Regions from separate parts of the Diaphorobacter sp. JS3050 genome, predicted to be linked through region 1. Evidence: predicted binding sites of a transcription regulator. Region 1 holds the regulator's gene; the other holds the start of a gene.

Region 1 (6,928 bases):
GCGCGACAACCTGGAGCTCAAGCCCAGCGCCTACCGCATCACGCTGCGCGGTGTGGTGGTGGGCGAAGGCGAGGCATTCCCCGGCATGTACCTGGCCATCAACCCCGGCGGCATCTCCACGCCGCTGATCGGCACTCCCACCACCGACCCCGCCTTCGGCCTGCCCGCGCACTGGATCGACGCCGCGCAGAAGGAAGCGGCACAAATGGCGGGCTTTACCGTGGTTGATTCGGAAACCGTGATGGCGACCCATTTGTCACACTTGATGCAAGTGCACGCCGCCAAGCTCCTGAGCCGCACCGAGACGCAGCAGCTCGTGGAGCATGTGACCCGGCTGGCACCCAAACTCATCGAAGAAGTCGTGCCCAAGATGGTGTCCATCACAACATTCCAGAAAGTGCTGCAGCTGTTGCTGGAGGAGTCCGTGCACATCCGCGACATCCGCACCATCATCGAGACGCTGGCGGAACACGCCGGCAGCACGCAAGACCCCGTGGAACTGGCGCGCCGCGTGCGCATCGCCCTGTCCCCCGCCATCGTGCAGCAGATCTACGGCCCCACGCGCGAACTCAGCGTGATCGCCATCGAGCCCGGGCTGGAGCGCCTTTTGATGCAGGCCCTGGGCAATGCCAGCGGCCCGGCGCTGGACCCCGGCGTGGCCGACCTGCTCACCCACAAGGCCGCCGAGGTGGCCCTGCAGCAAGAAGAGCTGGGCATGCCCGCCTGCCTGCTGGTGCCCGACCAGATCCGCAACGCCATCGCCCGCCTGGTGCGCCGCGTGGCGCCCCGCCTGCAGGTGCTCGCGCACAGCGAGATTCCTGAGACACACACCATCCGCATCGGCCCGATCCTCAAAGGTGCATCCGCATGAACATCAAACGCTTTACCGCTCCCACCGCACGGGAGGCCCTGGCCAAGGCGCGCATGGCCTTCGGTGACGGCACGCTGATCCTGTCCAACCGCCCCACGGCGGGCGGCGTCGAGGTGGTGGCCACGGCCGAGGACGCGCTGTCGTCCCTGCACGGCGGCGCCGAGCCTGCGCCCAGCCGCCTGCAGGAGCGCGCCGACGATCTAGCTGCTAGCAACCCGGTGCGCATGCCCCAGGTGCAGCCCGCTGCTGCTCCGCAGCCCGTGCGCCAGCCGGCACCCGCTGCCCGCAGCGCCGTGGCGCGCGACACCGAGCAGCTGGCGATGAGCACGTTGTCGTTCCAAGACTATGTGCGCGAGCGCATGCTGCGCCGCCGCCACGAGGCCCTGCACGGCACGAGCGCCCCCGCGCCCCTGAGCGAGCGTGCGGCACTGGAGCGCGGCCTGCCCGAACCCCGGTTTGAACCCCGCCCGGAGCGCCGTGCCGAACGCCTGCAGGAGCCGTCTGCGCCACAGCCCGTGAACGCCCCGCTGGCGCGCCACAACCCGTTGCGCCCCATGCATGCCGCCCTGGGCGCAGAGCAGCTCACGCCGCGCCGCGCCGAGGCGCCCGCCACAGCCGCGCCCACGCTGGCGGCCGGCCTGGGACAGCAGAACCTCATGAAGGAACTGCAGTCCATGAAGGAGCTGATCGAGGACCGTTTCAACACCCTGGCCTGGCTGGGCCAGGCCCGCCAGAACCCGATCCAGTCCACACTGATGCTCAAGCTCATCCGTGCGGGCTATTCGCCCGCCCTCTCGCGCGCGGTGCTGGAACACCTGCCCGAGCATCTGGGCGCCCAGGACGCCGTGCGCTGGCTCATGGAAGTGCTGGAGCGCAACCTGCGCACCGACGCGCAGACGCTGCCGCTGTACGAGGAAGGCGGCATCTTCGCCATGGTGGGCGCCACCGGCGTGGGCAAGACCACCACCACCGCCAAGCTGGCCGCCTTGTGCGCGCGCATCCACGGCCCCGCCAGCGTGGGCCTGATCACGCTGGACACCTACCGCGTGGGCGCGCACGAGCAGTTACGTTCTTACGGCCGCATGCTGGGCGTGGTGGCACACCTGGCGCACGACCGCGCGGCGCTGCAGGACCTGCTGGGCTTGCTGTCGTCCAAGAAGATGGTGCTCATCGACACCACCGGCGTGGCCCCCCGCGACCCGCGCAAGCGCGACCTGCTGGACGTGCTGGATCTGCCCGGCGTCAAGCGCCTGCTGGTGCTCAACGCCAGCAGCCATGGGGACACGCTGGACGATGTGCTCACCGGCTTCAAGACCACCGGCTCGCAGCAGGCCATTCTGTCCAAGGTGGACGAGGCCGTGAAGCTCGGCCCCGCCATCGATGCGCTGATCCGCCACCAGATGGTGCTGCGCGGCGTGACCAACGGACAGCGCGTGCCCGAGGACTGGGAGGCGGCCGACGCCCGCAAGCTCGTGAGCGCCTCCATGCGCACGAGCGTGAAGTCGGCCTTCGACCCCAAGGCCGCCGAGTTGAACTTCTTCTTCTCGCACGCCACGGAAACGGCCGATGAGCGGGGGATGGCCGATGTTGCTTGATACCGCTTTGCACCAGGCCGCCGGGCTGCACAGCTACACGCCGCAGCAGGACCTGCGCCTGCTGGCCGTGCTGAGCCAGCCGGGCAGCGGCCCGTGGCTGGAGATGCTGTGGCAGCTGTGCTCCAGCCTGCAGCGCCTGGGCTACCCCGTCGTGGTGCTGGACGGCACGGCGCTGGAGAGCCCGCACATGCCCGGCCTGGACCAGTTGCTGCACCCGGCTCCCTGGAACGGCGCGCAGACGCTGGCCTCCGCCACCGGCGCGTCGCTGGCCGTGGTGCCCGCGGCCCGCGGGCTGGCCCGCCTGGCGCAGCAGTCCGAACACCATGGCGCCACCGTGCTGCAGCGCCTGCAGCCCTTGTTTCGCGCCTACGCGCTGGTGGTGCTGCATGCTCCGCCCGAGCAACTGGCGCCGCTGCTGCGCGGCAGCGCCAGCGTACCGCTGATCATGACCGGCCCCGGCGCGCAAGGCATGGTGCGCAGCTACCGCCAGCTCAAGCACATGGCGCTGCACGCCGGCGTGCGCTGCACGGTGGCGTCCATCCTCGCGCCGCAGGAGCCTGTGCAGCACCGCCAGACCGCCGAGGCGCTGGACACGCTGCAGCGCAGCGCGCGCACCCACCTGGGCCTGCAGGTCCACACCACCACCGTGGCCGCGGCGCGCGCGCAGGACATCCAGCGGCTGGCCTTGCAACTGCTGGAAAACGCATGCACCATTGACGCTGCCATGCCCCTGCTGCCCCCGCACAGCCTGTGCGCCTCCCTCTCGCCCCTGGACCGGAGCCACTGACCCGATGTACACCGCGAAAGGCCAGCTCGACCGGGACGCGCTGTTCCACCAGCACGTGCCCCTGGTGCGGCGCATCGCCCACCACATGATCGCCAAGCTCCCGCCCAACGTGGAGCTGGACGACCTGATCCAGGTCGGCATGATCGGTCTGAACGACGCGCTCTCGCGCTACGAAGTCGCGCAGGGCGTGCAGTTCGAGACCTTTGCCAGCCAGCGCATCCGCGGCGCCATGCTCGACGAGCTGCGCGAGGGCGACTGGATGAGCCGCAGCTCGCGCAAGAGCCAGAAGGACATCGAGCATGCCCTGCACCGCGTGGAGCAGCGCCTGGGCCGCAGCCCGATCGAGTCCGAGATCGCCGCCGAACTGGGCATGAGCCTGGAGGACTACCAAGCCCTGCTGAGCAAGGTGCGCGGCACGCAGCTGGTGTACCTGGAAGACTTTCACCACGATGACGAGGACGAGGGCTTCCTGGACCGCCACGTGGCCGACGAGGGCGCCGATCCCATGGCCGTGCTGCGCGACCAGCGCCTGCGCGCCTCGCTGGTCGAGGCCATCAAGGCCCTGCCCGAGCGCGAGCAGTACATCATGGGCATGTACTACGAGCACGACATGAACCTGAAGGAAATCGCCGCCGTCCTGGGCGTGACCGAATCGCGCGTGTGCCAGCTGCACAGCCAGGCGATTGCGCGGTTGCGGACGAAGATGCGGGGGCACTGATTCTTTGGATGAAATAGCTGTTTTGCGCTTGCTGGACAAGCGCGGGCAGCTATTTTTTTTGAGCTTGTGCTGCGGCTTTTCATGGCGCTGGCCGGGATATGCGCCCGCCGGGGCGGGTCCCGGTCAACAGCATCAAACCCCAAGAACCCGTCAAAAAAGATAGCTGCCAGCGCTTACCCCATAAGTCCCAGCCAGCAATTCGGGCTAAAAGTCACCCCGGTGCCCGGTAAATCCGCGCCCCCGCGGCGCCGGACGAGGGCCCGTAAGTCACTCCCTCCACGGGCGGCAGCAGCGACGCCGCCTGTCGCTCGGTCAGCGCCATCACCCGCGCCAGTTGGTCGCGCACCAGCGCCAATTGCCGGCCGATGGCCTGCACCCTTTGCGTGGCGGCGGGCTCCAGCGCGCCCGCCACAGGCGCCAGGGCCTGGGCCAGCGCCATGGCAGCGCCGCGCAGCTGCACCGCCGTGTCTTCAAAAGTCTGGGGGTTGGAAGCAAGAAGCGCAGCCTGCATGTCCTGCAGCTGCGCTTCGATGAAGGTGAGGGTGTCGTCGAGTGACATGGGGTGCAAGTCTAGAGCCTGTCACCCCGGCGGGCCAGCCGGCCCAGGAGGGCGGGTCAGCCCCGCGAGTGGGACAGGGTTTCGTAGGCGTTGGCCAGCAGCTTGTCGGCCACGGCTTCGGCGTCCACGCGGAAGGTGCCTTTTTCGATGGCGGCCTTGATCGCCTTGACCTTGGCAGTGTCGAAGTCGGCCGTGGACTTGGTGGCGTCCACCCCGCGGGCGGCAGCCGACAGCGTGACGGGCACGCCTGCGGCGGCGCGCGTCGCGCCCTGGGCCGCTTCTTCAGCGGCCGGCGCAGGTGCGGCGGCCTTGGCCTGCTGCTTGTTGGCAGCGGCCTTTGACAGCGCAGTCGCAGTATCCGGGTTGTGTCCAATCTTCATCGCACTCTCCACCACCCCTGTGAGATGTGGGGCCAGTAGCCATGTTTTCGGCCGGCAGGGAGCAGACTTTAGCGCTTTGTGGTGCCTCGCGGCTCACAAAGTGGCTTCTATTGTCCCATCCTCAAGCACAGTACCCCCAATGATGCGCCCATTGGCCATGCGAACGCGCACATTCTGTCCTTGAGCGCCCGCGCTCATGGCCTGGCCCGAGGAGGTGACCGCATAACCCGGCCCCTGCACCACCACGCGCACCGCAGAGCCGGCCTTGAACAGGTCGGGGGCGCGCACCATGTTCTGGCGCAGCGCCTGGCCGGCGGACAGCGGACGGGTGGCGGTCTGCCCCACCCAGTCCTTGGGATTGGCCACGATGGCCGCGGGTTCTGCGGCCCAGTCCACCTCGGCCTCGATGGCATCTTGCTCGCTCAGCACTGCGCCGGTGCCCACATTGCCGGCCAGCACCCAAGCGGGGCCGAAAGCCTTGACCGTGATGGGCAGGAACACGTTCCAGCGGGTGGGGCCGTCCACGCAGCGCAGGCCCAGGCGGGTGCGCCCCCACAGGCGGGCACCAGCGGGCAGATAGGGTTCCACGCGCGCGCAGGGCGCCAGGCGCAGGCGCGAATCCAGCGTGCCCACACTGACTTCCATGCGCAGCGGCAGCCCCCCGGCCTGCGCCTGGGCCAGCGCATCGTCCAGCCAGTGCTGGGTGATCGAGCCCAGCTCGGCGGTCTGATCGCCTCCCTGCTGGGCATGGGCGGTCAGCGCCAGGGCAGAGCCCAGCGCCAGCGCGCCGCCCATCAGGAAGCGAAGGCAGGCAAGGCGGGATGAGCGCAGGATAGGAAGCGGCATGACGGGACTCCAACGGGTCTGGCGGCGGTCCGGCACAACGGGCCCCGGACGCCTTTTCACACCTGCCACTGTAGGCCGGCCACCGCATGCGCCAAGCGCGGAACAACGGGCCAATCCCAGCGCTCTTCGCGCTTTAGAAAAACGGGGCGATTTCCATAATCGACGCACGCCACAAGCCCCCTGGGCCATGGCGGCCGAACCCCTTTTTTTACACGCCGAGGCCCACATGCTCGACAAGATGACCAACCGCCTGGACTTTCACGGAAGCGCCTTGCTGCTGCGCTCGGAGCGCCAGCGTGCCATCGCGAGCAACATCGCCAACGCGGACACGCCCGGCTACGTGGCGCGCGACTTCAAGTTTGCCGATGCCATGCGTGCCGTGAACGAAGCCCAGGCCCCCAGCCCCCTGCGCAGCCAGAGCGTGAGCGACCCGCGCCACATCCCGCTGCCGGCAGCCGCCAGTGGCAGCTCGGACAGCACGCTGGGCTATGCCCTGCAGACCCAGCCGAGCCTGGACAACAACACCGTGGACATGGACCGCGAGCGCGCCGCGTTCGTGGACAACGCCGTGCGCTACGAGGCCACGCTGCGCTTCATCAATGGCCAGTCCAAGACCATGCTCAGCGCCATCCAGGGCCAGTAACCCCGAAAGAGAGCACCACCCGCCATGTCCATGTTCTCCATCTTCAACGTCTCGGGCAGCGCCATCAGCGCACAGTCGCAGCGGCTGAACGTCGTGGCCAGCAACCTGGCCAACGTGGACGCCGTGGCCGGCCCCGACGGCCAGGCGTACAAGGCGCGCCAGGTGGTCTTCCAGACCGCGCCCATGGGGCCCGAGAGCGCCGCGGGCGTGCGCGTGTCGTCCATCCAGGAGAGCGACCAGCCCGGCCGCCGCGTGCACGACCCGGCCAACCCCATGGCCGACGCCGAGGGCTACGTGACCCACTCCAACGTGAACGCCGTGGAGGAGATGGTCAACATGATCTCGGCCTCGCGCTCGTACCAGAACAACGTGGAGGTCATGAACACGGCCAAGACGCTGCTGCTCAAGACCCTGCAGATGGGCCAGTAAACCGCCCTCCGAAAGCACGCCATGATCCTCAACCCCATCGGCACCACCGCCACGACCAACACCGGCGCTTCGGCCAACGCGACCAACGACCCCGCGGCCA
Region 2 (6,928 bases), on a different replicon from region 1:
TGGACGGCAACGGCTTCCGAGGCGAGTTGTCGGCCGACGCCGCCGGCATTGTCGCAACCCTGTTCGCGCTGGGCCAGCTCGCGGCCGAGGCCGCCGACACGGACGCCGGCGATGCCCTGATCGACCGCTATCACTTCCTGCGCGGCTTCGCAGCCAGCCACGCCGAGGCGGCCGCGATCTACCGGGCTATTGACTGATGAGGGGCGGCCCCGGCTTCGGCCGGGGCTTCCAGGAGGCGACCATGACCAGGAACAACGCTCCCCAGGCACCGACGAACAGCTACGCGACGGACGGCAAGTGCCACAACGCCGAGCCGGGCACCTACGGCCACGAATGCGGCAAGCCGGCCGCATGGATCGGCACGAACCACAAGGGGTTCAGCTCGGGATTCTGCGACGACTGCAAGCGCCACGGCTACGAAGCCCGCGACGTGATCGCGTGGCGGCGTGCTGACACTTGAGGGGCCGGCCGATGGCGAAGAAACGCAAGACGCCGGCCCAGCCGGGCCAGGACTGGAACGCGCCGGCGGCCGAGCTGCTGGCCGAGCTGCCCACCGAACGCGACGAGCTGCTGGCCGCCGCCGTGGCGGCCGTGGTGGAGATCGACGCGGCGATCATGCGCGGCGACGGTGCGGCCGCCGAGGCGGCCAGCGACCGATACGAGGCCGTCATCTGGAAGATGAACGGCGGAACGCACGTGGGCAGCATGGCCGACCACGACGCGCCCGGCCAGGTCATCGAGCGCCATTGCGCGGCGGTGCCTGGCGACGTGCCCTTGTGGGGCCAGCGCGGCCAGTTCCTGGTCGCGGATGGCGACATGCGCGCCCTGGTGGAGTACGAGGCCGGCTACGGCGGGCCGCTGGGTGCCCACTTCCAGTTCCACGTCATCGACCTGGACAGGCCGTTTATCTCCGAAACGGGCTACCGCTCGCACTTCGACACGGCGCAGGGCTGCATGACGGTGGACGAGGTTGCGCGCGGCATCCTGGCTGCGCAGCGAGCCGAGAAGAAGCGCCCGGTGATGGTCGAGGCCAGCTACCGCGACCGCCTGGCCGATGCTCCCCTGCCCGCTTGGCTGGCCGGCCTGGAGCCGCCGGCGCGGCGCGAACCGGCGACCGTCCTGGTGCCGCCGGGGTTCGTCCTGGTCGATGTGGTGCTGCCCTCGCATCGGGCCTTCATCGCCAGGCGCTGGGCGGCCGAGGCCGCGACCAGGATCAAGGCGGCCAGGGCCGCCGGGTTGGACGCCAAGGGAAAAATCACCGGCGCAGGCCCGGAGCGAGATCCCGCATCGCCAGAAACGACGATGACCTGCAGCATCGTCAAAGCCGACGATGCCGAGCCGGTCGAGGGCGGGCCTGTATCGCCGGAAACGACGATGCCGGGAGCGAGCGCGGCAACCTGCAGCATCGCCAGGAATGGCGATGGAGGCCCGGCCGACCGGGTGGAGTTCAAGCCCGGCCAGCGGTGCGAGATCGTGAGCGTCCATCACCCGGTTTTCGACCGCTACATCGGCAAGCGCATCATCATCGTGAAGGTGCATCCCGACACCCGCCAGGTGTGGGCGCACGACGACAGGCCGGTAACGTACAAGACCAATCGCGCAGGCCGGCGCGTGGTCGATTCAGACCCGAGCTGCATCCAGTCGATCTACGGCTTCGACCAGTTGCGGCTTATCACTTGACCAGGAGAACGAACGAATGACGAACGACGCCAATATCCGGCTGGAGTGCTTGAAGCCGGCCGAACGCTGGGCACAACCGACCGGCGAGGAAGTCCGCGAGGTGCTGCGCCTGGCCGGGTTCAGCGGCAGCAAGGCCGCGAAGGCGCTGGGGCTGGGCGCGAAGGGCGACCGCACGATCCGCCGCTGGATCGGCGAGGACACCCCGATTCCCTATGCGGCATGGGCGATCCTGTGCGACCTGGCCGGGCTGGGCGTGATCTGGAAAGAGGATTGACGCCAAGGGAAAGGTTTTAGCGGCTAAAGTTTAGCCTTCGGATTCCGGTAAAGCGAAAAAAGTTTAGCTAAAGTGCTTGACAGGCTAGGGCATTTTGCCCTAATATAGCACTTGAAGGCCGGGCACATCGCCCAGGTCAACTACCGGAGAAAGTCCGATGAGCGACAACAAGATCATGCCCTGGATTGACGAGCTGGAGGGCGCGGCAGCGACCGACTTCCCGGCCCGCCGTGACGAGATCGCGGCCATGATGGCCGAGGCGGCCGAGCTGGTGCGCAAAGCCGAGGAACTGCGCGGCAAGGCGTACTTCGCCGGATGCTCCCTGGAGGGGCAGGCCAAGGGCCATTGGTCGATGGAAGCCGTCGAGCAGGCCAAGCGCCGGGCCGGCTGGTAAGAGCACATGGCCCGGTCGGCAACGGCCGGGCCTATCGAGGACGCCAAGAAGGGAGTATTGCGTGAGCCGAGGCAAGATCAAGGGCGGCCCCAGGTGGAGGAACGCCCCGGAGTGATCCGGGGCGCTTGGCCTGGTGCTGGCACACCGTAACCATGCTTCCGAGTGGGAGCACCCAGCATTCAACACGTAAGCGCGTGGAGGGTCAAGCTATGTCCAACATCATCAAGTTCCCCAAGGAGATCGAGCAGCCCGCCGCGCCCGCGCCGGTGGAGCCTGCCGCCGCGCCTGCTGCCCCCAACAAGGCCCCCGGTGCTGGCCTGCTGGCCGGCCTGGTCAAGTTCGTATGGGTGGCGACCGTGTTGGTCTGGCCGATCCTCAAGTGGGTGCTGTCGATTGCCACCTTCTTTCAGTTCGTGCGGATGCTCTACCACTGGAACACGCCTGGCGTGTATGCCGGCTGGTCGTTCCTGGTGTACTTCGCGGTGCTGACCGCGATCACCTACTTCGTTTCGATCTACAAGCCGAAGGGGCTTTGACATGAAAAAACAGACCCTGCCCTACCCGCCGGGATTCGTGGAGCCAACCACGGGCCGCGTGGCCGTCCTGGTGCGCGAGTACGCGGCCAGCGATTTGAACGGCGATGCGCCGGCCTATTGGTACAGCGCGCAATCCGAGGAATGGGGCCTTGACCCCTGGCGGCTCGTTGAAGGCGTCGATCCGCATGTGCATGGCGGTTCGTTCGACGTGTGCTTTGCGAGCGGCGGCACGCGCACCGTGGGGCCGTTGATGACGTTCTTCGTGAGCGCCGACCACGCGCAGCAGCTCGCAGTTTCGCGCGCCGCGTCGCAGATGGGGCGCTACGGAATGCGGGTGGTCGAGGTTCAGCAAGGCCCCGACGACCTCAAGCGCCTAGCCGCGCTGTATTCGGATGACGCCAAGAAGGGGTGATTTTTAGCCGCTAAAAGGCTTGACGCGCCCGGCGAGTTTAGCTAAACTTCTGCACATGGTCGGCGGCTGGCACCGCCTTTTGTTCAACAACCGGGTGTGGAGTTTATATGGGTGTTCTCCATGAAGAAACGGCTAACCGAAGCCCAATTCCAGGCGGCGATCAAGGGCCTGGAGATCGGGCAACAGACCATCGACATAGCGCGCGGCGTGCTGGTCGATGGAAGGCCCCAGGCCGAGTTTGTGGCCTCGCTGGGGCTGACCAAGGGGGCGGTATCGCAAGCGGTCAGTCGCGTGTGGGCAGCGGCGGGGGAAGTGCTCCCGCAGGGCTTCGCGCGGGTGACGGCGGTACTGCCGGAGCATCAAGCGTTCATCGTCAAGCGTTGGGAAGCCGACGCCAAGGGAAAGAGGAAACAGGAACCCAACTCATGAAAACACTGGTCACGGCAATTCAGAAAGGCGGACAGGGCAAGACCTTCGCAACCTGCCACCTGGCGTTCGACTTCCAGGAGCGCGGCCTTCGGGTTGCAGTGATCGACCTGGACACCCAGGGCAATGCAAGCTGGACGCTGGCCGGCCACGACTCGGGCTATCCCGCCAGTCGCATGTTCACCGCCGGCGGCGACGAGCTGCGCGCCTGGTTCGCTGGCCGGGAGGATGACGGCCTGGCGCTGATCGCGGCCGATGCCAGCCTGGCCAACCTGGACAAGATGGACTTGGCCCAGGCCGCCGGCGCGCTGCGGGCCAGCATCGCGGCGCTAGGCGAGTTCTTCGACGTGTGCCTGATCGACACCGCCCCTTCCCTTGGCGTTGCCATGACGGCGGCCGTGCTGGCCGCCGACTACATGCTTTCGCCGGTCGAAATGGAGGCGTACAGCTTGCAAGGCATGAAGAAGATGGTTGCCGTCATCGGCAACCTGCGCAAGCAAAACCCGAAGCTGCGCTTTCTCGGCATGGTGCCGAACAAGGTGGACGCGCGGAAGCCGCGCCACGTCAGCAACCTGGCGACCTTGCAGCAGGCATATCCGCAACTGATCTTGCCGTTCAGTGTCGGCGCGCGAGACAGTATCGCGGAGGCGCTGGGCGAGCAGATGCCAGTGTGGAAGATCAAGAAAACCGCTGCGCGCAAGGCCACCCAGGAAGTGCGCGCCCTGGCGGATTACGTGTTCACGAAGATGGAGATCGCGCAATGACCAGCGCCGTAAAGACCAACGCCAAGAAGAAGGCCCCGCAAGCGGCCGCAGAGAAGCCCAAGGGCGGCGGGCTGGGCCTGGATGGCCTCGGCGACCTGTCGAGCTTGCTGGACGAGCCACAGGCCGCGAATGCGGCCCCTGGCGGCCCGCAGGAGCTGCCGCTTGACCTCATCGACGAAGACCCGCACCAGCCGCGCACGGCGGACAACCCCGGCTTCTCGCCGGAGTCCATCGCCGAGATCGGCGAGACGATCAAGCTGCGCGGCGTGAAGTCGCCCATCAGCGTGCGCGAGAACCCGGACGCGCCGGGCCGCTACCTCATCAACCACGGTGCGCGGCGCTACCGTGGCTCGAAATGGGCCGACAAGACCACCATCCCGGCTTTCATCGACAACGACTACAACGAGGCCGACCAGGTAATCGAGAACCTGCAACGCAACGAACTGACGGCCCGCGAGATCGCGGACTTCATCGGCCGCGAGCTGGCGAAGGGCAAGAAGAAGTCGGAGATCGCCAAGGAGATCGGCAAGTCGCCGGCGTTCGTCACACAGCACGTCACGCTGCTGGACTTGCCCGAACCGATTGCCGAGGCGTTCAACACTGGCCGCGCCAAGGATGTGACCGTCATCAACGAGTTGGTGACGGCGTTCAAGAAGAACCCCGAGGAAGTGGGTGCGTGGCTGGCCGACGACAGCCAGGAGCTGACGCGCGGATCGGTCAAGCTGCTGCGCGAGTACCTGGAGGACAAGCGCCACCAGGAAGGCGACCGCGACCCCAACACCGTCGATGCGTTCAGCGGCAAGACGGATGGCGAGGCCGAGGGCGACGGGCAAGGCCCGGAGGATGACGCCAAGAAGAAGGAGCCGAAGGAACCCGACCCGGACAAGCTCAAGAAAGCGATCATCCAGGTCACGCACGACGACCGCCCGGCCCGCCTGATCCTCAACCGCCGGCCGCCGGCCGAGGGCTGGGCCTGGCTCAAGTACGAGGATGACGGCCAGGAGTTCGAGGCCGACCTTGGCAAAGTGCAGCTTGTCGCGCTGCTGGAGGGCTAGACCCCCCCTGCACCAGACCCCGCCGCCCCCGCACCCCTGCGCCCCGCCATCGAGCGGGGCTTTTTTTTGCCTGCGCGCCCAGCGCCGGGCTGGCCCGTTTTAGCCGCTAAAAAAGTTCAGCTAAACACTTGCGCTATGTTGTATGTTGTAGTATGCTACACGCTACAACATACAACACCGGCCGAAAGGAGGCCCGATCATGGCAATCACGAAAGAGCAGATATTTGCGGTCGCCGACGAGCTGGACGCCGCCGGCCAGAACCCGACCCTGGCGAGCGTGCGCAAGCAGCTCGGCGGCGGGAGCTTCACGACCATTTCCGAGGCGATGAACGAATGGCGGGCACGCAAGGCCAGCCAGGCGGCCCCGATCCGCGAGCCGGCACCGGCGGCGATCACCGAGAAGCTGGCCGAGCTGGGCGGCGACTTGTGGGCCGTGGCCTTGGAAATGGCGAACAACCGGCTGGCCGCCGAGCGCGAGGCGCTGGAGGCCGTCCGGCAGGAAATGGAGGCAGCGCGCCAGGAGGCCGCAGAGCTGGCCGACCAGCTCACCGGCGAGCTGGACGAGGCCAAGGGCCGTATCGAGGCCCTGGAGGCCGCAGAGACCGACGCCAAGGGGGAAGCTGGGGCGCTACGCGAGAAGCTGGCAGCGGCCAGCGAGCGGGCGGCCACGGCCGAGGCCAGAGCCGGCGAGCTGCGCACGGAACTGGATCACGCCCACCAGGAGGCCCGCCAAGCCCGAGCGGAGCGCGACAAAGCCCAGGAGAAGGCCGCCGCGAGCGCCGACCAGGCGGAGGCCCTGCGGGCCGACCTGGCGGCCGCGAACAGCCGGGCAACGGAGATCGAGCGCCGGGCCGGCGAGCTGCGCGCCGACCTGGAGCGAGCCAACCAGGCCACCGACCAGGCGCGGGCGGCGCTGGCCGAGCAGCAGAAGGCCACCGAGGCGGCGGCCGGGCAGCTTGACCAGGTGCGGGGCGAGCTGGCAAAGGTGCAGGCCAAGGCCGAAGCCGAGCGCGAGGCGCACCAGGAGCAGCGCAAGGCAGCAGCGGCCGAAGCGCACCGCCAGGCCGAACGCTTGACGGCCACCCAGGCCGAGCGCGATGCCGCGCGCAAGGAGGCCAGCCAGGCCCGCGAGGACGCCGCGACCCTGCGCGGCCGGCTCGAAGCCCTGGAAACCGTCATGGCCCAGGAGAAGGGCAAGACGGGCGGCGCGAAAAAGACCTGATATTTCGGTCGGTTTTCAATAAAATCGAGGGTGTAACCTGGAACTACACATCCGGCCACGAGAGGAAAGCCGGCCTCGCGCATGCCGAGGTCGGCTTTTTTCTTGCTGGACTGGCAAGGAGGCCCATCTATTCCACATTTTGAAATGACCACACCGACGATAAGG

Evidence for each region. The regulator FliA, encoded in region 1, starts transcription of late flagellar genes. The targets are predictions, from matches to a motif close to CTAAAGTTTNNNNNNNNNNNGCCGNTA.
Region 2: a site for FliA is predicted at 1,978-2,004, ahead of kleA (stable inheritance protein KleA). Genes of this name have one in related genera too.

Annotation. Positions count from the first base shown of each region.
Region 1 is NZ_CP053553.1:3,610,342-3,617,269, forward strand. It holds gene flhA (flagellar biosynthesis protein FlhA) at 1-871, shown strand, start outside; gene flhF (flagellar biosynthesis protein FlhF) at 868-2,466, shown strand; gene HND92_RS17195 (hypothetical protein) at 2,456-3,253, shown strand; gene HND92_RS17200 (RNA polymerase sigma factor FliA) at 3,258-3,971, shown strand; gene HND92_RS17205 (hypothetical protein) at 4,183-4,530, opposite strand; gene flgM (flagellar biosynthesis anti-sigma factor FlgM) at 4,587-4,910, opposite strand; gene flgA (flagellar basal body P-ring formation chaperone FlgA) at 5,004-5,756, opposite strand; gene flgB (flagellar basal body rod protein FlgB) at 5,983-6,399, shown strand; gene flgC (flagellar basal body rod protein FlgC) at 6,424-6,828, shown strand; gene HND92_RS17230 (flagellar hook assembly protein FlgD) at 6,850-6,928, shown strand, end outside.
Region 2 is NZ_CP053554.1:19,200-26,127, forward strand. It holds gene HND92_RS18990 (antirestriction protein) at 1-197, shown strand, start outside; gene HND92_RS18995 (hypothetical protein) at 242-460, shown strand; gene HND92_RS19000 (hypothetical protein) at 472-1,680, shown strand; gene korC (transcriptional repressor KorC) at 1,697-1,954, shown strand; gene kleA (stable inheritance protein KleA) at 2,112-2,348, shown strand; gene kleE (KleE stable inheritance protein) at 2,558-2,884, shown strand; gene HND92_RS19020 (DUF2761 domain-containing protein) at 2,886-3,296, shown strand; gene HND92_RS19025 (transcriptional regulator KorA) at 3,417-3,725, shown strand; gene HND92_RS19030 (ParA family protein) at 3,722-4,486, shown strand; gene HND92_RS19035 (ParB/RepB/Spo0J family partition protein) at 4,483-5,541, shown strand; gene HND92_RS19040 (DNA-binding protein) at 5,741-6,763, shown strand.